DNA from 4 places in the Comamonas sp. UBA7528 genome. Region 1 is predicted to be linked to each of the others. Evidence: riboswitches for the same ligand, from Rfam matches in the RefSeq annotation. Region 1 holds a riboswitch; each other region holds the start of a gene.
What was found. Region 1 has a riboswitch for cobalamin ahead of B3349_RS15570 (TonB-dependent receptor). Riboswitches for the same ligand answer to the same signal wherever they lie in the genome.

Region 1 (5,763 bases):
ACTGGTCGAAATGAGCAACGGCTGCATCTGCTGCACCCTGCGCGAAGACCTGCTGGTGGAGGTGCGTCGCCTGGCACGGGAAAAGCGCTTCGACTACCTGGTGATCGAGTCCACGGGCATCTCGGAGCCGCTGCCGGTGGCCGAAACCTTCACCTTCACCGACGAGTCGGGCGCCTGCCTGTCGGACATTGCGGTGCTGGACACCATGGTCACCGTGGTGGACGGCTTCAACTTCCTCAAGGACTACGAATCCCGGGACAGCCTGCGGGGGCGCGGGGAGTCGCTGGGTGAGGGCGATGAGCGCAAGGTGGTGGACCTGCTGGTCGAGCAGGTCGAGTTCTGCGATGTGCTGGTGCTCAACAAGACCGACCTCATCACCCGCGCAGAGCGCCAGCGGCTCATGGCCATCCTGAAGACGCTGAACCCGCGGGCGCGCATTGTGGAGTCCTCCTTCGGCAAAGTGCCGCTGGCGTCCGTGCTGTCCACCAAGCTGTTCAACTTCGACGAGGCGGCCAGGGCCCCGGGCTGGCTGAAAGAGCTGCGTGGCGAACACACCCCGGAAACCCAGGAATACGGCATCGGCAGCTTTGTCTACCGCTCGCGCCGGCCGTTCCACCCGGGGCGCTTTCATGCCCTGGTCGGCTCCGAATGGCCCGGAGTCATCCGCTCCAAAGGCTTTTTCTGGCTGGCCAGCCGCCCCATCTACGCGGGCAACTGGTCGCAGGCCGGGGCCGTGTGCCGCCATGGTCGGGCAGGGCGCTGGTGGGCGTCGGTACCCCGGGAGCAATGGCCGCGCGAGCCCGAGGCGCTGGCCACCATCACCCAGCACTGGGATGACAGCGTGGGCGACGCCCGCCAGGAACTGGTGCTGATCGGCATCGGCATGGACGAGCCGGCGCTGCGCCAGCGGCTGGATGCCTGTCTGTTGACCGACCACGAAATGGGCCTGGCCCCCCGGGCCTGGACCGGCTTCCACGACCCGTTTCCGGCGTGGGACTGAATGCCTGGGCACAGCGGCGCGCAGGTGGGCACCCCGAAGGGATGGCACCGGGTGTGTGGCCAGCCCGGCGCACCGATGCGGCGCATTCCGGTCGTTGCAGCCATGTGTCGTGAGCGATAATTCCTCGCTGCATTGAGATACATTTCAATGCTTGTTTCGAGGTGCTGCGTTGGCCGCAAGGCCACAGCAGTTAAACGGGAAGCAGGTGCGCTCCACAGAGCGCAATGCCTGCGCTGCCCCCGCAACGGTAAGCGAATCACCCTCTGCACACAGGTCAGACCTGAAGCCACTGCGCACTGCGTGGGAAGGCGTGGAGTGGGCCGAAAGTCCCAGGACGGATGTCCCTGGACTTCGGCATTTCGCGAGCCCGGATACCGGCCTTGTCACTTTTTTTGGACGCCGCGGGTGAGCGCGCAGTCCAGGTGGGATGGGTTCGCACGCCGAGCTGTCCTGTCTGCGCATGCCTGCCTGCGGATGTTTTCTTGAATCGGCCTTGCGGGAGAGCAAGGCCATCTGGAGCCGCGCATGCGCACCCCTTCCCGTATTTCCTATGGCCCTTCCTGCGGGCCTGTCGCTTTGCCCTGTGCACCATCGCGTGCACCATCTGGCGCATTCCCCCTTGCCCTGAAGCCCGTGACCGTGGGCGTCGCCCTGTGCTGCGCGCTGTGGGGCGCGCATGCGCAGGGAGTAGAAAACACCGCGGCCTCTGCGGCGACCGCAACCACAACCGCACCGGCTGCGGCGCTGGGCGATGTCTTCGTCACCGCCACGGCCCGGCCCGAGGACCGGGCCCGCATTGCGGCCACCACCCAGGTGATTGACCGCCAGGACATCGAACGCTCCTCGTCCCGCTCCGTCACCGACCTGCTGGCCGAGCATGCGGTGGGCTTTCTCAGCGAATGGACGGCGGCCCAGACCTCGCTGAACCTGCGCGGTGCCGCCACCGACGGCCAGGGGCGCGACTTCAAGGGCCAGGTGCTGGTGCTGCTCAACGGCCGCCGCGCCGGCACAGCCAATCTGTCCAAGCTCAGCCTGACCGATGTGGAACGCATCGAAATCGTGCGCGGCCCTGCCTCGGTGGTGTACGGCAGCCAGAACATGGGCGGGGTGATCAACATCATCCTGCGCACCGGCGCCAGCGGCCCGCTGAACCGGGTCACGGTGACTGGCAGCTCCTGGGGCGGCTGGAGCACCCAGGCCCAGACGGCAGGCGCCAGCGGCATGCTGGACTGGTATGTGGGCCTGAACACCAGCGCCCGGGATGACTACAAGTCCGGCGACGGCGGCACCGTCATGCAGAACACCGGCTGGAAGCGCCGTGGCGCGGTGGCCGCCCTGGGGCTGCAGATAGACAGCCTGAACCGGGTGGAGCTGCAGGCCCGCACCGACGGCATCTACAACGCAGGCTTCCGGGGATCCGGCGCCAACATCTACAGCAAGGATAACCGCGACAACCGCTCGCTGGACCTGACCTACACCGGCGCACTGGCCGACCAGTCCGTCAGCTGGCTGGCGCAGGTCTACCACTTTGTGGACGAGGACGAATTCAACTGGGCCTCCCCCGTAATCAAGAGCGGCACCAGCCCGGTGCCGGGCACGGCGCGCGACTACAACGACCGCAAGCTGGACGCCACCGGCATCCGCCTGCAGCCGCGCTTTCGCCTGTCCGCCGCCAACGACCTGCTGGTGGGCGTGGACTGGGAACGCAGCCATCTGCGTTCGGACCGCTTCCGTGTGGCCATGCCCGGCGGCCCGGCAGGCCAGGTGGCACCGTACGACAACAACCAGACGGAAGAGACCAAGGCGCTGTACCTGGAAGACGCGCACACGCTGCTGGACAACCGGCTGACCTTGCGCGCCGGCCTGCGCAAGACCTGGGGGGAGACCCGCTTCGACCCCACGCCCAATCTGGCGTTTGCCCAGTCCAATGTGCGCAAGTACGACACGCACACCTGGTCCCTGGGTTCGACCTGGAAAGCCACCGACGACTGGAACCTGCGCGCAGGCATCTCCACCGGCTTCCGGGCCCCGACCGCCACCGAACTGGCCGCCGACTTCACCGCCGTGGGCGGCGGGCGCACCTTCGGTAACCCCAATCTGAAGCCCGAGACCAGCCGCCAGATCGAAGTGGGCACCACCTTCACGCAGCCAGGCTGGAAGGTGGATGCCGCGCTGTTCCAGAACATCATCTCCAACCGCATCACCACCGTGTCCCGGGGCCCCAGCACCAACACCTCGGACTATGCCAACAACGCCGCAGAAGTCGTGGCGCGTGGCCTGGAGCTGACCACCAACGTCGACCTCAAGCAGGTGCTGAACCTGGGCCTGCCGGGCCAGTCGCTCAGCGCCTTTGCGGGCGGCTACTACCACTTCGACATGCGCGACAAGGGCGCGGCGGCCACCGCCAACACCGATCGCGTGCAGCGCATGTACCGCTTCCAGGCCTCTGCCGGCATGCGCTACGCCCAGGGCATGGACCGCAATGCCGGCGACTGGAGCATGCAGCTGACCGCGCTGCTGCGCGGACCGATGTGGTACGACACCGAAGAGAACCTGCTGGTGCCGCAGGGCGAACCCAGCAGCACCTATATCCACCGCAAGGGGGCCTTCACGGTGTGGAACCTGCGTGGCGACTACCGGGTGAACCGCAGCGTGAAGCTGTTTGCGGCGGTGAACAATGTCTTCAACCTGAACCGCAGCCCCATCTTCATCGCGCAGGACCGCTCGCCCTGCCTGGCAGATGCGCGCTTCCAGAACGGTGGTTGTGGCACATCCATGCCCGGGCGTGAGCTGATGGTCGGCCTGCAGGCCGACTTCTGAGGCCAGGCCGCATGCACAGGCCCGCCAACCACCCTCCGGAAGCACTCCCGGACGCGCTGTCCCGGCGCGCCGTGCTGCGCCGCTGGGGCGCGGCGGTGGCGGGCGGCTCCCTGCTGCCCGGCCTTGCCGTGCCCACGGTGCTGGCCGGCCCGGTCGGTCCAACCGGGCCTGCGGGGGCAGCAGAGCAGGCCATGCAGCTGGCCTCGGGCATCCACCTGAAGGATGCGCTGGGGCGCGCCGTCTGGCTGCCCCGGCCGCCCCGGCGCATCGTCACCATCTTCTCGTCCAACACCGAACTGGTCGCCTCCCTGGGGCTGGTGGACCGCATCGTCGGTGTCGAGGATTTCACCCGCTACCCGGCCGAGGTGCTGGGCCTGCCCAAGGTCGGCGGCCGGCTGGGCTTTTCCGTGGATGCCGTGGTGGCCCAGCGTCCGGACCTGGTCATCGTGACACCGGCGCGGCAGGCCGCCACCCAGCTGGTCGCGCCCATGGAACGCATAGGAGTGCCCATCATGGTCTTGCTCAGCCGCACCCTGCAGGAGGTGCTGGACAACATCCGCCTGGTCAGCCAGGCCTGTGGGGAGCCCGAACGCGGGGACGCGCTGGCCGGCACCCTGCATGCGCGGCTGCAGGCGGTGGATGCCTCCGTGGCAGGCCGTCCGCACCTGCGGGCGCTGATGGTCACCGGGCGGGCCGGCAACGGCATGCTGCTGCTGGCCCGCCCGGGCACCTACACCGGTGAAGCCATGGTGCGCGCCGGCTGCCAGCACGCACTGCCCGCGCTGGGTGTGCTGGCCCAGGTGTCGCCCGAGGCCGTGCTGGCCGCCGACCCCGATGTGCTGCTGTTCGCCGGCAACCAGGCGGGGCTGGACGATCTGCTGCGCCAGCCGGGCTGGCGCGACATGCGGGCCCTGCGCCAGCGCCACTGCTGGACCGTGTCCCGCTCCGAATTTCTGATCCCCGGGCCGCGCACCTTCGACGGCATCGAATCGCTGGCCCGGCAACTGCACCCGATATGACTTCAAGCAAAACATGGTGGGCCGCGCTGCTGGTGCTGGCCCTGTGCCTGCTGGGGGCGGCCTGCGCCGGCCACCAGTGGGCCAGCGTGCCGGAGCTGTGGCGTGCGCTGAGCGGCGACGATTCCCTGCACAGCCGCCTGCTGCTGCAGTGGCGCCTTCCGCGCGTGGCGGCGGCGGCCTGCGTGGGCGCGCTGCTGGGCCTGTCGGGGGCCATCTTTCAAGGCGTGTTCCGCAACCCGCTGGCCGAACCCTATCTGCTGGGCGCGTCCGGCGGCGCAGCCCTGGGCGCCACGGTGGCCTTGCTGGTGCCGCTGGGCCTGCCCCAGGGCGTGGTGCTGCCGGTGCTGGCCTTTGCGGGTGCCTGGGGTTCCACCTTGCTGGTGCTGGCCGTGGCCCGGGCAGCGGGCGCACTGGATGCGGCCGGTCTGCTGCTGGCAGGTGTGGCGCTGGCCGCCATGCTGGGCGCGCTGCGCTCCTTCCTGATGCTGGCCCTGTCCGATGAAACCGTCAGCCTGCAGGTGGTGATGAGCTGGGTGCTGGGCGGCATCCAGACCCCATCGTGGAACGGCCTGCTGGTGCTGGCCGCCATCACCCTGGGCTGTGTGGTCGCCACGCGCCCGCTGGCCCATGGCCTGGACCTGCTGGGCCTGGGCGATGCGGTGGCCAAGGGCTTTGGCCTGAATCCGGCGCGCTTCATTCCCCTGGCCGTGCTGGTGGGCTCCTTGGTGGTGGCCGCCGCCGTCGCCTACGGCGGGCTGGTGGCCTTTGTCGGGCTGGCCGCGCCGCACATTGCACGCTGGATGGTGGGGCCCATGCACCGGGTGGTGCTGCCTGCCAGCGCCCTGGTGGGCGCCATCGTCGTCACCGTGGCCGACGCCCTGGCGCGCAGCGTGCTGCCCCCGGCGGAAGTGCCGCTGGGGCTGA
Region 2 (5,763 bases), on a different contig from region 1:
GCAGCAGCACCGCATCAGCCATGTGATCGATGCCACCCACCCGTTTGCCGCGCAGATGAGCCGCAACGCCCTGGCAGCCTGCACGGCGGCAGGCGTTCCCCTGCTGTCGATGGAGCGCCTCGCCTGGTCCGCCCAGCCCCAGGACCGCTGGACGCCGGTGGCCGACATGGCGGCAGCGGCCCAGGCACTGCCACCGCAGTGCCGCAATGTGTTTCTGGCCATCGGCCGCAAGCAGCTCGCCGCTTTTGCCGGCCAGGCCAACACGCACCGCTTTGTGCTGCGGGTGGTCGACCGCCCAGAGGAGGCCCTGCCCCTGCCCGCCGCCAGTTACGACCTGGTGGTGGCGCGCGGCCCGTTTGCGCTGGCCGACGAAATCGCCCTGCTCCAGCGCCATGCCGTCGACTGCATCGTCAGCAAGAACGCCGGCGGCGCTGATACCTACGCCAAGATCGAAGCCGCCCGGGCGCTGCAGATCCCCGTGGTCATGGTGGACCGCCCGCTGCTGCCCGCTCGCACGCAGTGCCAGACGCCGCAGCAGGCCATGGACTGGCTGGCCGGCCAGCGCTGAGCGGCGGGCGCCGCCTTCAGCCATGCGCCGGCGCTCCATAGCTGCGCGGCGTGTAAACATGCCGACCCACCTGGCGAGTCAGGCTGTTGCCCACGATGACGACCGTGCGCATATCCGCCATGTCCGGCGTCACCTGCTGCAACTGGCACACCCGCAGGGTCTCGTCTGGCCGGCTGACATTGCGCGCAAAGCAGATCAGGCGCTCGGGCTCGCAGTGCGCGGTCAAAACCTTCAAAGCGCGCACAAAGCCCTGGGGCCGCGACTTGGAACAGGGGTTGTAGAACGCCATGGCAAAGTCGGCCTGTGCCGCCAGCCGGATCCGGCGCTCGATCACTTCGGCTGGCTTGAGGTTGTCCGACAGATTGATGGTGCAGAAATCATGGCCCAGCGGAGCACCCAATCTCGCGGCCGCCGCCAGCATGGCCGTGATGCCGGGCTGCACGTCCACCTCCACGGCCTCCCAGCGCAGCTGCTCCTCGGGGCTGGCGCCTTCCAGCACCTCGAACACGGCGCTGGCCATGGCAAACACGCCGGGGTCGCCGGACGAGAGCATCAGCACCTTCCTGCCCTCGGCCGCCACATTCAGCGCCTGGCGGGCGCGGTCCAGTTCTTCGCGGTTGTCGCTGGCATGCAGGCGCACATGCTCCAGCCCGCTCAGCCGCTCCACATAAGGGAAATAGCCAAAAGCATCGCTCGCACCGGCAATCGACTGCCGGGCCTGCTCCGTCAGCAGCGCCGCATCGCCGGGCCCCAGGCCCAGCACGCACAACTGCCCCGTGCCGGCGCCCTTGCCCGCATTCTGTGTGGCTTCCATCTCCATGCGGCTGCGCTCACATGTCATTGGCGGGGCGGCGGCCATTGCCGTGCACGATCACAATCGCAAAGTACGGGCAGCGCTCCGGCGCATCGCGCAGCGGCATCACCTGCTCGTCGCTCATGGTTCCGTTGATCACCAGCCACGCCTGGTCCAGCTTGCCCTGCTCCGTCAACAGCGAACGGATGCGGTTCAGATGGCGGCCGACCTTCATGATCACCAGCGCATCCGAGCGGGCCATGTGGGCGCGCAGCGGCTCATCGGGCAAGGTGGCCGGCAGCACGCTCATCACATCGTCGCCCCAGGTCATGGGCATGCCCGTGGCATGCCAACAGCCCACCATGCCGGGGATGCCGGGCAGCACCTCGACCGGCACCACGCCTTCCTGCTGCAAGCGCACATACAGGTGCATGAAGGAGCCGTAGAAAAACGGATCGCCCTCGCACAGCACGATCACATCCTCGCCGCGCGCCAGCTCGGTCAGGCGCGCTTGCCAGCCCAGATAGAAATCCGACAGCTGCGCGATATAGCGCGGGTCGTCGTGCGGGATCTCGGTGGTCAGCGGGTACTCCATCGGGTACTCCGTGACCTCGGCATGCAGCATGCCGTTGACCAGCTGCCGGGCCTTGCCCGGGTGGCCCCGCTTGCGGAAATAGGCGACATGGCGCGCATTGCGCAGCAGACGGTCCGCCTTTACGCTCATCATGTCCGGATCACCGGGGCCCAGGCCCACGCAGATAATTTTGCCGCTGTTCATCACGTGCTTCACTCCACCGCCGTCGCCAGCGCGTTGACGGCAGCCACCGTGATGGCAGAACCGCCCAGACGCCCCTGCACAATGGCGAAAGGAATCTGTCCCCATGCGCGCAGTGCATCCTTGGACTCGGCAGCACCCACAAAGCCCACGGGGCAGCCGATGATGGCTGCCGGACGCGGGCATGCCGGGTCCTCCAGCATGTTCAGCAGGTGGAACAGCGCGGTCGGCGCATTGCCGATGGCCACCACCGCGCCGTCCAGGTGTTCGCGCCACAGCTCCAGCGCGGCGGCACTGCGGGTATTGCCCATGGCCTGGGCCAGCCCGGGCGTGCGGGCATCCTGCAAGGTGCAGATGATGGCATTGTCGGCAGGCAGGCGCTTGCGCGTGATGCCTTCGCTGACCATGCGCGCATCGCACAGGATGGGGGCACCGCGCTGAAGTGCCGCTTCTGCGGCCTGCGCAAAATCTGCGGAGAAATGGATGTCCTGGGCCAGGCTCACCATGCCTGCGGCATGGATCATGCGGCAGGCCACCCGCTCCTCCAGGGGCGTGAAGCGGGCCAGATCGGCCTCGCTGCGGATGATGCGAAACGATTGCCGGTAAATCTCTTCACCGTGCATTTCATAGTGGTAGGTCATGAAGTAGTGTGTGGAGTTCTGCAGGCAGTGCCGACCCGGCCCGGTAAGGGAACTGGCCCCTGGGACGGTCAGGCTGCCCGGCAGAACCGGCATGGAGCCAGACCCCGTCCGTTGCGGACGGGCTGGCAAAAATCAGTGAGGTGGCATCGGACGACAGCGCGCAGAACTTGGCGCAGCCGCTGACGTGCAGATGCCCGCGCTCGGGCACGTGGGACGCCAACTGCAGCGCCATGTCCTGTGCCGGCACATGGGCCTGCGCACAGCGCGGGCTTCCGGTGCAGGCCGACACCCGCAGGCGGGCATCCGCGGCATCGGTCATCCAGTGCTGTGCATCCAGACGGGCAATGCACGACGGCGCGTCCGCCGACATCAGCAGCAGCGAACGCCAGGGCGTGACGCGGATTTCCGTGTCGGCCGCCAGGCTGGCCGCCAGTGCCTGCATCGCCAGGGCATCGATGCGCCCCAGCGGCACCCCCAGCACCCAACCTTGTGCCAGTGGGCCCGGCAGCACCGGCGCTGGGGCGGGCGGCTGCGCGCCCTGGCGCACTGCATCCTGCAAGAGCGTATCCAGCGGCAAAGACGACAGCAGCGCCGGCAGCCGGGTGGGCGGTTTACCGGAAACCGCCATCCGCGCACGGGCGAACCAGGTGGCCATGTGGATCGCGGCATCGACAAGCTGCTGCACATCGCCAAAGCGGTACCAGTCGGCGGCATCGCCCAATGCCAGGCCATAGCCGCCGCCGGCATCCGCCCAGACCCGCAGATCGGAGGCCACACCGCACAGGCTGCGCGCCGCATCGTCCACCAGCAAGCCGAACTTGCTGGGCAGCGCGGCCATGCCCTGGCGCTCCAGCACACTGGGGCACAAGCGCTCCACCACCGCACGGCCCAATAGCATGGCGAGCTGGTGGGTCCGGTCATGGGTCTCGTAAAAAGGGGTGCAATGCACGGGGGGCGCCAGATCGGCATCCGCATCCGCCGGAATCAGCCGGGCCGCGACCAGCTGCGCCAGCAGCGCAGGCAGGTCCGCATCCGCCACCCCGCGCAGCTGCACATTGCCCAGCCGGGTCAGCTCGATCTGGGGATGCGCCAGGGACAACGCCCAAGCCGCCAGCGCGGCCCACTGCGCCGCGCTGATGGAGGCGCAGACCGGGCGAACCCGGACAATCCAACCGTCTTCCGACCGCATGGGCTTCCATGCCGTGGGGCACCATCCCTGAACCTTGATGGAATCAGCCATGGTGCGTAGCGCCCCCATCCAGAGCCGCTGCCTGCACCGTCACACCCAGAAGCTCTCGCGCCATGCTGTATCCGCAGTCGGTCAGGCCGATACCCGGGCCGGACGATTGAAATCTGCAGAGGGGATGGAAGATGGAGGTGATTGGCAGCGCGGATGTGCGAGCCCATCAAGCCACATGCACTCCCGCTGCGCCTTGTTCACGCCAGGCCGGTCTCCGGACTTACAGAGCTCAACCCATGGGGGTTGACAGCTGGACGCGCCTTCCCGCTTGCGCAGTGGCTGTCATTGCAGCAAGCAATGACGGGCGTCCCCATTTCTCTGATTACCGTTGCGGGTGCAGTGCAGGAATGGTGGCGAACCACGCACCTGCTTCTCGTTTCATTTCCTTGCGCGCAGTGCGCGGCGAAACACCTGGGATCAGCGCAGATTTTACGCGATATCTGCCACCCTCCTGAAAACTCCACCCCAGTATCGGCCGTCGCTGATGCAACGCAGCAAATCACCGCTTTTTTCCGACGGCCACGGACTGCCGCGCCCACCACCAGTGCCTGCGGCGCTCAGCCGGCGCTGGCAAAAAGCTCCGCTCGTACCCACTCCCCGCGCCACATCGCCGCCAGCCGCTGGCAACGCCGCAGCGCCACCGCATCATTTTCAAAGTCGATGATGCAGCAACGGTCCACCCCCTCGGGGCGCACCGGCAGCGGGTCAAACCGCCCATCCGTCAGCAGCCAGACCGTGGCCCGGGTACCGGGCGGGCAGCGTCGCAGCGCGCCCTCCACGGCATCGACGGCAGGCTGGATCGGCGTTCCACCACCGCCGCGCAAGGGTGCAATCCAGTCGGCATTGAAGGCTCTGGCTTTCGCCGGCGGCTGCAGCCACCGTGCCTGTTCGCCCGCAAAGCCGATCACCGCCATATCGTCGCGATCGCGGTAGAACCGTTCGGTCAGGGCCAGCAAGCACCCTTTGGCCCAGGCCAGCTTTTCCCCGCGCAGCATGGACGCCGACAGATCCAGCAATACCAGGTGCAAAGTCTTGCTCCCCACGGGCCGGCGGCGAAAGCGCAGGTGCTCGGGCTGCAGTGTCCCGGCCCCCTTGGAGGCCAGCGTGGACACCCAGTCCAGACGCCGCCCGGCCGCCCCGTTCAGCCGCCCCTTGCGAGAGGTATTGCCACCGCGCCCCGCCTTGGCCTTTCCGGCCAGTCCCGCCACCGCGGAGCGCGTCAGGCTTTTTTTGGCGGCAAAGGCTTCAGCGCCTTGACCGTCTTCATCGCCACCAGTTGGGGGGGCGGCATGGCGCCCCAGGCATCGGCCGGGGTGCCATTGTCCGGCGACGGATCCGCCGATGGTGCCGCCCCGTTGCCGGACTGGCCGGACGGAGCACCGCCGGCTGCCTGCGAGGCAGGCGCCGGTGACGGAGGCGGCGCCTGCGCCTGTTCTTCGGAGGCCGGTGGCTGCGCCGGCTCGCCCGATGGGGGCGATGCAGGTGGCGCTGCCTGGGTACGCCGGTGGGCCAGCGCCAGTTCCGCCACCGCTTGCACATCTGCCGGCGTGACAGCACTGCGGCCGTGCAGCGCCGCATGGGCCCGTGCCGCGCGCAGCATCACCAGATCCGCCCGCACCCCTTCCACCCCAGCGTCCTGGCAGCGCTGGGCGACATCGTCGTGCACGGCATCGGTCCACGCCACAGCCGCCACGCGCTCGCGCGCCAGCTTCACCCGCTGCGCCAGATCGGATTGCGCCGCAGCGT
Region 3 (5,300 bases), on a different contig from region 1:
CAGGCGGCAGCAGGCACTGCATATGGATGGTCTGCCAGACCGGCTCGGCCTCGCGCTGCAGCACCGCAAACCCATTGCGTTCCCAGAACTCCAGCGCCCCCGGCAAAAAAGGGTGGGTGTGCAGATACAGCACCTGGACTCGGTGGGCCTGTGCATGGGCCTGCAGCGTGGCGAACAACGCCTGTGCCAGCCCTTGCCGCCGCCACGCCGGTGCCACAAACAGGCGCACCACCTCCACCACGGACTGCGGCCCGAAATCCAGCTGCGCAAACCGGCCATCGTAGGCACGGTAGGCGATGCTGCCCACCACAGCGTGCTGCGCATCACGGGCCGCCCACATCCGCCCGCCCCTGTCCCCGTATACCTGCGCGAAATGCCGCAGGTCCGCCGGCGTGTCCTGGGCAGACACACGTGCACCGAACATCTGCACGCGTGCGTCGCGCAGAAAGCCGTCCACCTCCTGCAGGCGCTCGACCGGCTGGATGGAAATCAGATGGGACAAGGACGGGGACAAAGACAGGGTCATGCCAGACTCGAAACCGCTATGCACACAAGCTGCGTCAGCGGGTACCGCTACAAAATCAGCTACATTACCCGAACTTTGGTTCCGCAAGGACATGCGCCGGCACACGCTGGCCGCATGAGGGAATCCAGTGCAGACCGCGCCCCTGGCGCCGCCCGCAAAATGGAACTGCCCCCGCAACTGTAGGCAATGAGCCCGCGACCGACACACCACTGAACGCCAGTTTGGGAAGGTGGTCGCGAGGCGCCGATCTGCCAGTCAGGAGACCTGCCCAAGCACCAACCATTCATTGCCGGCGGGGTGTCCGGGAAGTGAGCCATTTCTCGTGACTCTGTCGTTCCGGCACTCCAGGGGGCCGCACGCACAGCGTGGGTTGTGCCTTGTCTTCCAGTGATCCTTGCCCATCCTGGAAAGACGAGCCTGATGCTGATCCGAAGCCTTGCCTGCACCGCCCTGCTGGCCGCCACCTTCACTGCCTACGCCACGGACTACCCCCTGCAGGTGCAGAACTGCGGCCACACCGTCACCTTTGACAAGGCCCCCGCATCGGCCGTCACCATAGGCCAGGGCGGCACCGAGATGCTGTATGCGCTGGGCCTGGGCGACAAGGTGGCCGGCACCGCACTGTGGTTCAACCCGGTGCTGCCGCATTTCAAGGCCGTCAACGACAAGGTGCCGCGCCTGTCCGACAACATTCCCAGTTTCGAGTCGGTGATCGGCAAGCGCCCGGCGCTGGTCGTGTCGCAGTTCGAATGGATGGTCGGCAAGGACGGCGTGGTTGGCACCCGCGAGCAATTCCACGACCTGCGCATCGCCACCTACGCCATGCCCACCGATTGCGAAGGCAAGAACAACCTGGTGGGATCGGACGGCACACGCACGGCCGGCTACGACGTGAAGTCGCTGTACAAAAGCATTCACCAGCTGGCCCAGATCTTTGATGTGCAGGCGCGCGGCGACAGCCTGGTCAAGGACCTCGGCACACGCCAGGCCCAGGCCATCGCCAAGGTCAAGGCCTCGGGACTGCAGAACCTGTCGGCTGCGCTGTGGTTCTCCAGCTCCGATCTGGCGGCCGACCCTTACATGGCAGGCAAGAACGGGGTGGCCGGTTACATGATGCAGTCCATGGGCCTGCGCAATGTCGTCGGCTCCACCGAAGAATGGCCCACCGTGGGCTGGGAAACCATTGCCAAGGCCAACCCCTCCATTCTGATCATTGCCCGCATGGACCGTCGCCGCTTCCCTGCCGACGACTACCTGAAGAAGCTGGAATTCCTGAAGCAGGATCCAGTCACCCGCCACATGGATGCCGTCAAGAACCAGCGCATCGTCATCGTCGATGCGGATGCCCTGCAAGGCTCGATCCGCCAGGTGGACGGCATGGAGCAGATTGCCGAGGCCGTGCTCCGCCTGCAAGGCGCCACCAAGTAAGAAGGCAGTCCGCCCCGTGCAGCCCTGCACGGGATGGCGCGTATTTCCATGCACGCAGAGATTGCACGCCCCCGCACAGACGCCCACACCGCTGGCGCCAGGCTGCTGCGCACGGCCGGGGTGGTGGCGGCCGCCGCCGCCCTGCTGCTGACAGCGGTGGTGCTGGGCATTGCCATCGGCGAGACCGACATCTCTGCGCACACCGTCTTCCAGGTACTGGCCCACCAATTGCTGGGCCAGCCTCTCTCCGCCGTCGACCCCATCACCCAGGGCATTGTCTGGAACTACCGGCTGCCACGGGCGCTGGTGGCCGCCGGCTGCGGCGCGGGCCTGGCCATTTCCGGGGTGATCCTGCAGTCACTGCTGCGCAACGCGCTGGCCGAGCCGTATCTGCTGGGCATCTCGGCAGGCGCCTCCACCGGTGCGGTGCTGGTCACCGTGGCCGGCCTGGGTGCAGGCGCCATCTCCATGACCACCGGCGCCTTCTTCGGTGCCGTCTGCGCCTTTGCCCTGGTTGCCCTGCTGGCCCATGCCGCCGGCAACGGCGGATTGCGCAACAGCGGGCAGATCGTGCTGGCAGGCATTGCCGGATCACAGCTTTTCAACGCCCTGACCTCGCTGATCATCACCAAGTCCGGCAGCGCCGAACAGGCGCGCGGCATCATGTTCTGGTTGCTGGGCAGCCTCAGCGGCGTGCGCTGGCCGGATACGCTGCTGACCGCCACGGTCGCCGGCACCGGCACCTTACTGTGCCTGCTGCATGCCCGTGCGCTGGATGCCTTCACCTTCGGCAGCGAATCCGCTGCCGCACTGGGCATTCCGGTGCGCCGGGTGCAGCTGACACTGCTGCTGGCGGCCGCACTGATGACGGCCGTGATGGTCTCCATCGTGGGAGCCATCGGCTTTGTAGGGCTGGTGATACCCCATGCCGCGCGGCTGCTGGTCGGCGTCCGGCACCGCCGCCTGATTCCCGCCAGCGCACTGATTGGCGCAGTCTTTCTGATCGCCGCCGATGTCGTCTCGCGCACGCTGATCGCCGGCCAGGTCCTGCCCATCGGCGTCATCACGGCCCTGGTGGGCGCCCCCGTGTTTGCGGTCATCCTGCTCAAGTCACAGGGGCGCCGGACATGAAGACGCCCCCTGTACCCATGGCATCCACGCCGCCCGCCATTGCCCTCCAGGCGCACCAGCTTAGCTGGCATGCCCAGGGCACACCCATCGTGCAGAACGTCTCGCTGCAGGTGCACTGCGGGGAAATGCTGGGCCTGATCGGCCCCAACGGCTCGGGCAAATCCAGCCTGCTGCGCCTGCTGTCCGGCCTGCTGCGCCCGCAGACCGGTGAAGTGCGGCTCGGGGAGCAGGCCCTGCACCGGATGCCGCGCCGCAGCGTTGCCCGCCAACTGGCGCTGGTGGCGCAAAGCGCGCACACCCAGGATGCCATCACCGTCTGGGATGCGGTGGAGCTGGGGCGCACCCCCTGGCTGTCGGCACTGCAGCCGCTCTCTGCGCGGGACCGGGACATCGTGCACCACGCACTGGAAGCCGTGGGCCTGCAGGACAAGGCGCACCGCACCTGGCACACCCTCTCGGGCGGCGAGCGCCAACGCGCGCACATTGCCCGCGCCCTCGCGCAGCAACCCGAAGTGCTGCTGCTGGACGAACCCACCAACCACCTCGACGTCCACCAGCAACTGTCGCTGATGCAGCTGGTGCAGCACCTGCCCACCACCAAGGTGATTGCGCTGCATGACCTGAACCAGGCCCTGGCATGCGACCGGCTGGCAGTGATGCACCAGGGCCGGCTCGTGCACCTGGGCCATCCCGACGAAGTGCTCACGCCGGAACTGCTGCAGACCGTCTTCCAGGTACAGGCCCACAGCCTGACCGACCCCCTTGACGGCAGCCGCGTGCTGCGCCTGCGGCCGTTGACCACCCCCTTGCCCTGAAAGCCTTGCCCATGACCGCTTCCCTTGCCTCCCGTCTGGCCGCCCTGTCGCTGTGCTGCTGCGCCGCCAGCGGGGCCAGTGCCGAAACCTTCGAAGTCAAGATGCTCAACCGGGGGCCCCACGGCGCCATGGTCTACGAGCCCGAATTCATCCAGGCTGCTCCCGGCGACACCATCAAGTTCCTGGCAACCAGCAACGGCCACGACGCCGTCTCGATTGCCGGCATGGCACCGGCCGGCGCCACCGCGTTTCGGGGCAAGGTCAACGAAGAGATTGCCGTCACCCTGACCCAGCCCGGTCTGTATGGCATCAAGTGCCAGCCCCACTACGCCATGGGCATGGTCATGCTGGTGCGGGTGGGCGACGCTCCGCTCTCCCAATTGGTGGTGCCGCAGGACGTGCCGGAGCAAGCCCGCCAGCGCTTTGAAGGCATTGTCTCCCGCGCCACGGCCGCTGCCAGATAAACGCCGCAGGCATCCGCACGGCGCACCCATCGTTCACAACCCAGTCCATCCTCCTGCGCACGCTGCGCCGGCCACCATTCCCATCCATCCAGCCCCTCCATGCGCCGACCTACCGCTCCCCACCTTTTCAGCCTGGCCCTGCTCTGCACCACCGGCGCCGCCTGTGCCGGCGCCCAGGATGACGCCACCGGTTTCACCGAGGGCAGCAGCCTGACCATGCTCAACCGCGTGCTGAGCGAACAACTGGACTACCAAAAAGGAAGCACTTTCCGTGCAGCCAACGGGGTGCGCGGCCAGACCCAGGCCCGGGAATCGGGCTATGGACTGATGCTGAACTACCAGTCCGGCTACACACGCGGCCTGGTCGGCGTGGGGCTGGACGCCCACGCCTACGGAGCCCTCAACCTGGGCACCGAGGCAGACAGCGCGCGCGCCACGCCGCGCTACGTCGCCAAGGACGGCCAGGACATCGCCGACCGCTTTGGCCGCGCCGGTGCCGCCCTGAAGCTGCGGGTGTCTTCCACGGAACTGAAGCTGGGGGAGATGCGCACCAAGAACCCCATCTTCAGCTCCTCCGACACCCGCCTGCTGCCCGAAAGCAACCGGGGCTGGCAAATCACCAGCAGCGACATTGCCAATGTCACCTTGCAAGCCGGCCGCTTTACCCGCTGGGCGGACCGCAATGCCCGCAGCAATGGTGGCAAGCTGCTGGCCAACTATTCCGGCGTGAACGGCGACGCCTTCAGCTTTCTCGGCGGCGCCTGGAACACCCCGGTTCCCAATCTATCGCTCAGCAGCTACTACGGCCGCTATGAGGACCACTGGAACACCTGGTACCTGGGCAGCTTCTACAAGCTGCCGCTGGCAGACCAGCGCAGCCTCTCCTTCAACCTGAATGTCTACCGCAGCACCGACACCGGCAAGGCGCGGGCGGGC
Region 4 (5,763 bases), on a different contig from region 1:
ACGGCTGCGCCATGACCCTGACGGCCTTTGCCATGGGGGCCTGGCTGGGCCAGCACCTGGACGGTACGGTGTACCCTCTGGTCTTCGGCACGGCCTTCTGGGCGGCCTGGACGGCTCTGGCCTCCTGGGTGCTGGTGCGCCGCTGGGGCGTGGCCCCGGCCGCCTAGCCGTCTGCCCTTTTTCCTGCCCCGCTTTTGATCTGTTTTCTGTGACCGAGACCGCTTCCGCCTCTTCCCTGCCCTGCATCGCGATTGCAGGGCCCACCGCTTCCGGCAAAACCGCTGCCGCGCTGGCGCTGTCCGCCGTGCTGCAGCAGCGTGGCCTGACCGCTGAAATCGTCAGCGTCGATTCCGCGCTGGTCTACCGGGGCATGGACATTGGCACGGCCAAGCCCACACCGGCCGAGCTGGCCGCCGTGCCCCACCACCTGATCGACATCCTGGAGCCCACGCAAAGCTATTCCGCTGCGGAGTTCGTGCGCGACACCGAACGCCTGGTGGCCGAGATCCGCGCCCGCGGCGCCGTGCCGCTGCTGGTGGGCGGCACCATGCTGTACTTCAAGGCCCTGTTTGAAGGGCTGGACGAGATGCCCCCCGCCGACCCGGAAGTGCGCGCCGCGCTGGACGCCCAGGCCGCCGAGATCGGCTGGCCCGCCATGCACGCCCAACTGGCCCAGGTGGACCCGGTCACCGCCGCACGCCTGGCACCCGGCGACAGCCAGCGCATCCAGCGCGCACTGGAGGTGTGGAAGATCTCCGGCCAGCCGCTGTCCAGCTTCCACACCGCGAAGGACGCATCGGCGCCGCGCTTTGATGCCACGCTGTTTTCGCTGGAACCGACCGACCGGGCCTGGCTGCACCAGCGCATTGCCCAGCGCTTCGAGCAGATGCTGGAGCACGGCCTGGTGGACGAAGTGCGCGCCCTGCGCGCGCGTCCCGATCTGCACCTGGACCTGCCCAGCATGCGCTGTGTGGGCTACCGTCAGGTGTGGGAGGAACTGGACTGGCAGGAGCGCCGCGACAAGCCCGCGCTGAACATGCACCTGGTCCGCGAAAAAGGGATTGCCGCCACGCGCCAGCTGGCCAAGCGCCAGATCACCTGGCTGCGCAGCATGCCCCAGCGCCACCCCATCGACTGCCAGGCCCCCGACGCCATCGTGCAGCTGGTGCAGGCCGCCTGGGGTGTGGTGCAGTCCGGCTTGCCCAAATAAGCCCCCTCCCAACCCGCCCTTTCCTGCCGTTGACCATCTCCACCATGTCCTTGCCAACTGCCAGCACACCGCCCGCCAACGTTCAGGTCGTGGACCTGGCCAAACGCTATGGCACAGGGGCCGATGCGGCCACGGTGTTCGAGCACGTCAACCTGGAAGTGGCGGCGGGCGAGTTTGTCGCCATCGTCGGCGATTCGGGCGTAGGCAAGTCCACGCTGCTCAACTGCCTGGCCGGGCTGGACCGCTGGGACCAGGGCCAGGTGCTGCACCAGGGGCAGGACATCGGCCGGCTGGACGAGGCCGGCCTGGCCGTCTGGCGCCGCGCTCATGTGGGCTTTGTTTTTCAGGCCTTTCACGTGCTGCCGCATCTGAGCGTGGCGCAGAACGTGGCCCTGCCGCTGATGCTGCTGGCGCGCGGCACCCCGGCCGAGCAGGACACCCGCGTGCAGGCCATGCTGGCGGCCGTGGGCCTGGGCGAAATGGGACAGCGCCTGCCGCAGCAGCTCAGCGGCGGCCAGCTGCAGCGGGTGGCCATTGCCCGCGCCCTGGTGCACCGCCCGGCCCTGCTGCTGGCCGACGAGCCCACCGGCAATCTGGACCCGGACACAGCCGCCCGCACCATGGACCTGCTGGTGGCCCAGACCCGCGAAGCCGGCGCTAGCCTGGTGCTGGTCACCCATTCCCCGGACGCTGCGGCCCGCGCCGACCGGGTGCTGCGGCTGACGGCCCGGGGCATTGCGGCGGCCTGAACAGGGCCGGACCGCGGGGCCGTGCTAGCGGCGTGGCCTCAGCGCGGCGTCCACTTCAAGGTCACAAAACCGGCGCGGCCGCGCTGGTTGTAGCCGTAGGCGGTTTCATAGACCTTGTCGGTCAGATTGGCCACACGGGCCTGCACCGCCCAATCCTTGGCAAACTGGTATTCGGCGTGCAGGTCCACGGTGGTGTAGCCACCCAGATCCACGGTGCCCTGCTTGTCGGTGCGCTTGCCGGCATACAGCGCGCTGGTGCCGAACTTCCAGGCACCGATGTGCTTGTCCACCGACAGCGTGGCCTGGTGCTCGGGCAAACGGTCCGTCAGGCGCTGGCCCTTGCCATCGACCGCATCCAGGTGCTCGTAGCGGGCAGACAGGTCCCAGCCCTGCCACTGGGTGCGGTAGCCCAGCGACCAGCCCTTCAGGCGTGCGCTGTCGATATTGAAAGGGAACCACATGCCGGAGCCGTCGTCGGCCCAGGAGATCAGGTTCTTGACCTTATTGTCGAAGCCCGTCAGCTTGAACTCGTGGCCGCCCACGCTCCAATCCAACCCGATTTCGTTGCCCTTGGAGCTTTCGGGCTGCAGGTTGGGGTTGCCGGACATGGGGTAGTACAGGTCGTTGAAGGTGGGCGCCTTCATGCTGCTGGCCCGTGCCACGCGCGCGCGCAGACCGGACAGGACTTCGTAGCCGTAGCCAATGCCCCAGGTGTTGTAGCCGCCGAACTGGGAGTTGTCGTCACGGCGCAAGTTGAGCTGCCAGGAATGCGCAGCGTGGCTGCCGTTCAGGCCGGCATAGGCGGCATTGGTTGAGCGGTCCTTGTGGTCGTAGCGCTCGGACGAGGCAATCTGCTGCTCCAGACGCTCCAGGCCGGCCACCACCATGCCCACCGGGGTCTTGATCTCGTTGCCCCATTTGTATTCGGTCTGCTCGGTCTGGAACAGGTCCTGGTAACGGTCGGTGCGACCCTCCAGGCGGTGGTGGGAACGCTGCTTGTCATTGGAACGTGACACGCTCAGGGTGCTGTTCCAGTTGGCAGAGAGCCTGCCCGACAGCTTGAGCTGGCTGGTGGCTGCACGGAATTCGTTGTACGAACCGTTCACCAGCGGCATGCTCCAGTCGGGCATGAAGATGTAGTCCTGGTCAAATTCGGAATAGCTGTCCGCCCGCATCAGATTGGCATCCAGGCGCCAGTCGGCATTGAAGGCATAACCCAGCGCCGCCGTGACCGAGGTCTGGTTGAACTTGTCGGCATCGGAGCGGAACTCGGCGCTCTTGCGGTTGGTGGCCGAGAAGCCGGGATCGATGACGCGCGCCATGTTCAGGCTGTAGTTCCAGCCGGACTGCTCGCCCGCAAAACCGCCATCGGCCTTCTTGTAGCCTGCGCGGCCCCAGGTGAGCGCGGCATGGGGCACAAATGCCTGCTTCACGCCCTTGCCCTGCTTGGTGAAGATCTGGATCACCCCGCCAATGGCATCGCTGCCATACAGGGCCGATGCCGGGCCGTGCACCACCTCGATGCGCTCGATGGCTTCCAGCGGCAGCGACTCTAGCGTGGGCGTGCCCAGGGTGGCCGAACCGAAGCGCACCCCGTCCACCAGCAGGACCACCTGCTTGCTGCCACGGATGTAGACGCTTTGCGTGTTGCCGCGGCCACCGTTGCTGGACATCTGCACGCCGGCAAAGCGTTGCAGCACTTCCGCCAGCGAGCGACCTGCCGAGTTGCTGATCTGCGCTTCGGTGATCACGCGCACATCGGCCAGGGTTTCGTCCAGCGGCGTTTCAGAGCGGGTCGCGGTCACCACCGTGGTGGACAGGGGCACGCTCTGCGCCGCAGCATGCTGGGCCAGGCAGGCCGCTGCCAGGGCCACGGCCGCCAGAGGAAAGCGCACGGAAGCGCGCTGGCCTTCCGCAGGGAATGGTTGGAAATTTCGCATGGATGCACACATGGTTGGCACTGGCGTCCCCGCCCGTGCTTCACACAACCAGCAACCCGGGTCTGCATGCACAGCGGCACGCCAGCGGATGCTGGACCTGTTTTGGCCGGTATCCAGACTGGCGCACGGCTTACCAAGCCTTCCCAGAGCGCATGGCTCCAGTGGCAAGAGATGGCAAGCGGGTCCTGCGGGACCTGTGCGCTCACTGTTGCGGGGGCAGTACATGCTGTGCCAGCGCGGGCGCCGGCGTCCATGTTTCCCGTTTAACCGCAGCGCCAGAACAGCGCTGCAAGCACCAAAACCCCGCATTGTAGGCAGCAGGCTGACACGGGGCTTGTAGGATGGCGAATGCCCTGCCCATGCAACCCTGGGCCGCGCAGGCGTGCCCACCCGCCCTGGGGGCGGTGCACACCGCTGTTTTGCCCTGGAACCTCCGTGCCTGCCTCACCCTCTCTCACCGCTTCTCCGCTGCCGCGCCTGCTGGCCAGTTTTTCGCTGCAGGAGTACCGGCGCCAGCCCTGGCGCAGCCTGACCGCCCTGCTGGCCATTGCGCTGGGCGTGGCCCTGGGTTTTGCGGTGCATGTGATCAACCAGTCGGCGCTGGATGAGTTTTCCCGCGCGGTGCGCAGCGTCAACGGCCAGCCGGATCTGGAATTCCGTGGCATGCGCGCCAGCCTGCCCCAGGCCATTTACCCACTGATTGCGCTGCGGCCCGAGGTGCAGCATGCCGCGCCGTGGATCGAGGGCACGGTGCAGGTCGACAGCCCGCCCTCCACGGCCGTGGCTGGCGATCACGCGCCCCACGCCCCCCCGGAACCGCTGTCGCTGCGCCTGCTGGGCGGCGATGCCTTGCAGTCGGCCCCGCTGGCCCCTGCGCTGCAGCCCCGGCTGTTTGCCGGCCAGGACCGGTTGCAGCTGTTCGCGCCCGACGCGGTGTTTCTGAACCCGGCGGCACTGCAGGCCCTGGGCCTGGACGAAGCCAGCGCCCCCGGTGCCCGGCTGCCGGTGCGCGTGCACACCCTTGCCGTGACGCTGCGCGTGGCCGGCACGGTGGCAGCCGGCGGCGCCCCGCTGGCGGTGATGGACATTGGCGCCGCCCAGGACCTGCTGGGCCAGGACGGCCAGATCCAGCGCGTGGATGTGCTGCTGCGCAGCGGCTCCGACCGCAGCGCCTTCACCGCTGCGCTGCGTGCCCTGCCCGGCTGGCCGGCCCAGGTGCTGGTGCAGCAGCCGGGCGGTGAACAGCAGCGTGCGGCCGAGATGTCGCGCGCCTACCGCGTCAACCTGACCGTGCTGGCCCTGGTGGCGCTGTTCACCGGGGCGTTTCTGGTGTTTTCGGTGCTGGCGCTGAGCGTGGCGCGGCGCGCACCGCAGCTGGCGCTGCTGGCCGTGCTGGGGCTCACGCCCGCACAGCGCATGCGCCTGGTGCTGTGGGAAGCTGCCCTGCTGGGCGTTGCCGGCAGCGCGGCCGGCATTGCGCTGGGCACCGGACTGGCCTGGCTGGCCCTGCGCATGCTGGGCGGGGACCTGGGCGGCGGCTATTTTGCCGGCGGCCAGCCCCCGCTGCTCTGGAGCGCGCCGGCCGCCGCCACCTTCTTTGCCCTGGGCCTGGCCGCCACCGTGGCCGGCGCCTGGTGGCCGGCACGCACCGCGCGGGCGCTGCCGCCTGCCGCCACCCTCAAAGGGCTGGGGGCCGTGGGCCAGACTCCTGCACGCGCCTGGACCGGCCTGGCCCTGGTGGCCGCCAGTGCACTGCTGGCCAGCGTGCCGCCCATTGGGGGCATTCCCCTGGCCGCCTATGTGGCCGTGGGACTGATGCTGCTGGGCGGCATGGCACTGCTGCCCTGGTTGCTGGAGCGCGTGC

Region 2: linked by a shared signal. The riboswitch ahead of B3349_RS11640 (ferredoxin-like domain-containing protein) and the one ahead of B3349_RS15570 (TonB-dependent receptor) in region 1 are both predicted to bind cobalamin.
Region 3: linked by a shared signal. The riboswitch ahead of B3349_RS11670 (ABC transporter substrate-binding protein) and the one ahead of B3349_RS15570 (TonB-dependent receptor) in region 1 are both predicted to bind cobalamin.
Region 4: linked by a shared signal. The riboswitch ahead of B3349_RS18020 (TonB-dependent receptor domain-containing protein) and the one ahead of B3349_RS15570 (TonB-dependent receptor) in region 1 are both predicted to bind cobalamin.

Annotation. Positions count from the first base shown of each region.
Region 1 covers NZ_DLMU01000013.1:19,933-25,695, reverse strand. The annotation lists gene zigA (zinc metallochaperone GTPase ZigA) at 1-1,000, shown strand, start outside; cobalamin riboswitch at 1,143-1,397, shown strand; gene B3349_RS15570 (TonB-dependent receptor) at 1,634-3,820, shown strand; gene B3349_RS15565 (ABC transporter substrate-binding protein) at 3,832-4,839, shown strand; gene B3349_RS15560 (FecCD family ABC transporter permease) at 4,836-5,763, shown strand, end outside.
Region 2 covers NZ_DLMU01000009.1:98,679-104,441, forward strand. The annotation lists gene B3349_RS11620 (cobalt-precorrin-6A reductase) at 1-568, shown strand, start outside; gene cobJ (precorrin-3B C(17)-methyltransferase) at 585-1,388, opposite strand; gene cobI (precorrin-2 C(20)-methyltransferase) at 1,399-2,139, opposite strand; gene B3349_RS11635 (precorrin-8X methylmutase) at 2,148-2,777, opposite strand; gene B3349_RS11640 (ferredoxin-like domain-containing protein) at 2,761-4,017, opposite strand; cobalamin riboswitch at 4,206-4,447, opposite strand; gene B3349_RS11645 (vWA domain-containing protein) at 4,575-5,225, opposite strand; gene B3349_RS11650 (magnesium chelatase ATPase subunit I) at 5,237-5,763, opposite strand, start outside.
Region 3 covers NZ_DLMU01000009.1:110,693-115,992, forward strand. The annotation lists gene B3349_RS11665 (GNAT family N-acetyltransferase) at 1-526, opposite strand, end outside; cobalamin riboswitch at 586-812, shown strand; gene B3349_RS11670 (ABC transporter substrate-binding protein) at 947-1,954, shown strand; gene B3349_RS11675 (FecCD family ABC transporter permease) at 2,003-3,085, shown strand; gene B3349_RS11680 (ABC transporter ATP-binding protein) at 3,103-3,900, shown strand; gene B3349_RS11685 (pseudoazurin) at 3,912-4,364, shown strand; gene B3349_RS11690 (OprD family outer membrane porin) at 4,464-5,300, shown strand, end outside.
Region 4 covers NZ_DLMU01000014.1:518,216-523,978, reverse strand. The annotation lists gene B3349_RS18035 (multidrug effflux MFS transporter) at 1-167, shown strand, start outside; gene miaA (tRNA (adenosine(37)-N6)-dimethylallyltransferase MiaA) at 209-1,210, shown strand; gene B3349_RS18025 (ABC transporter ATP-binding protein) at 1,255-1,959, shown strand; gene B3349_RS18020 (TonB-dependent receptor domain-containing protein) at 1,998-3,899, opposite strand; cobalamin riboswitch at 3,987-4,214, opposite strand; gene B3349_RS18015 (FtsX-like permease family protein) at 4,368-5,763, shown strand, end outside.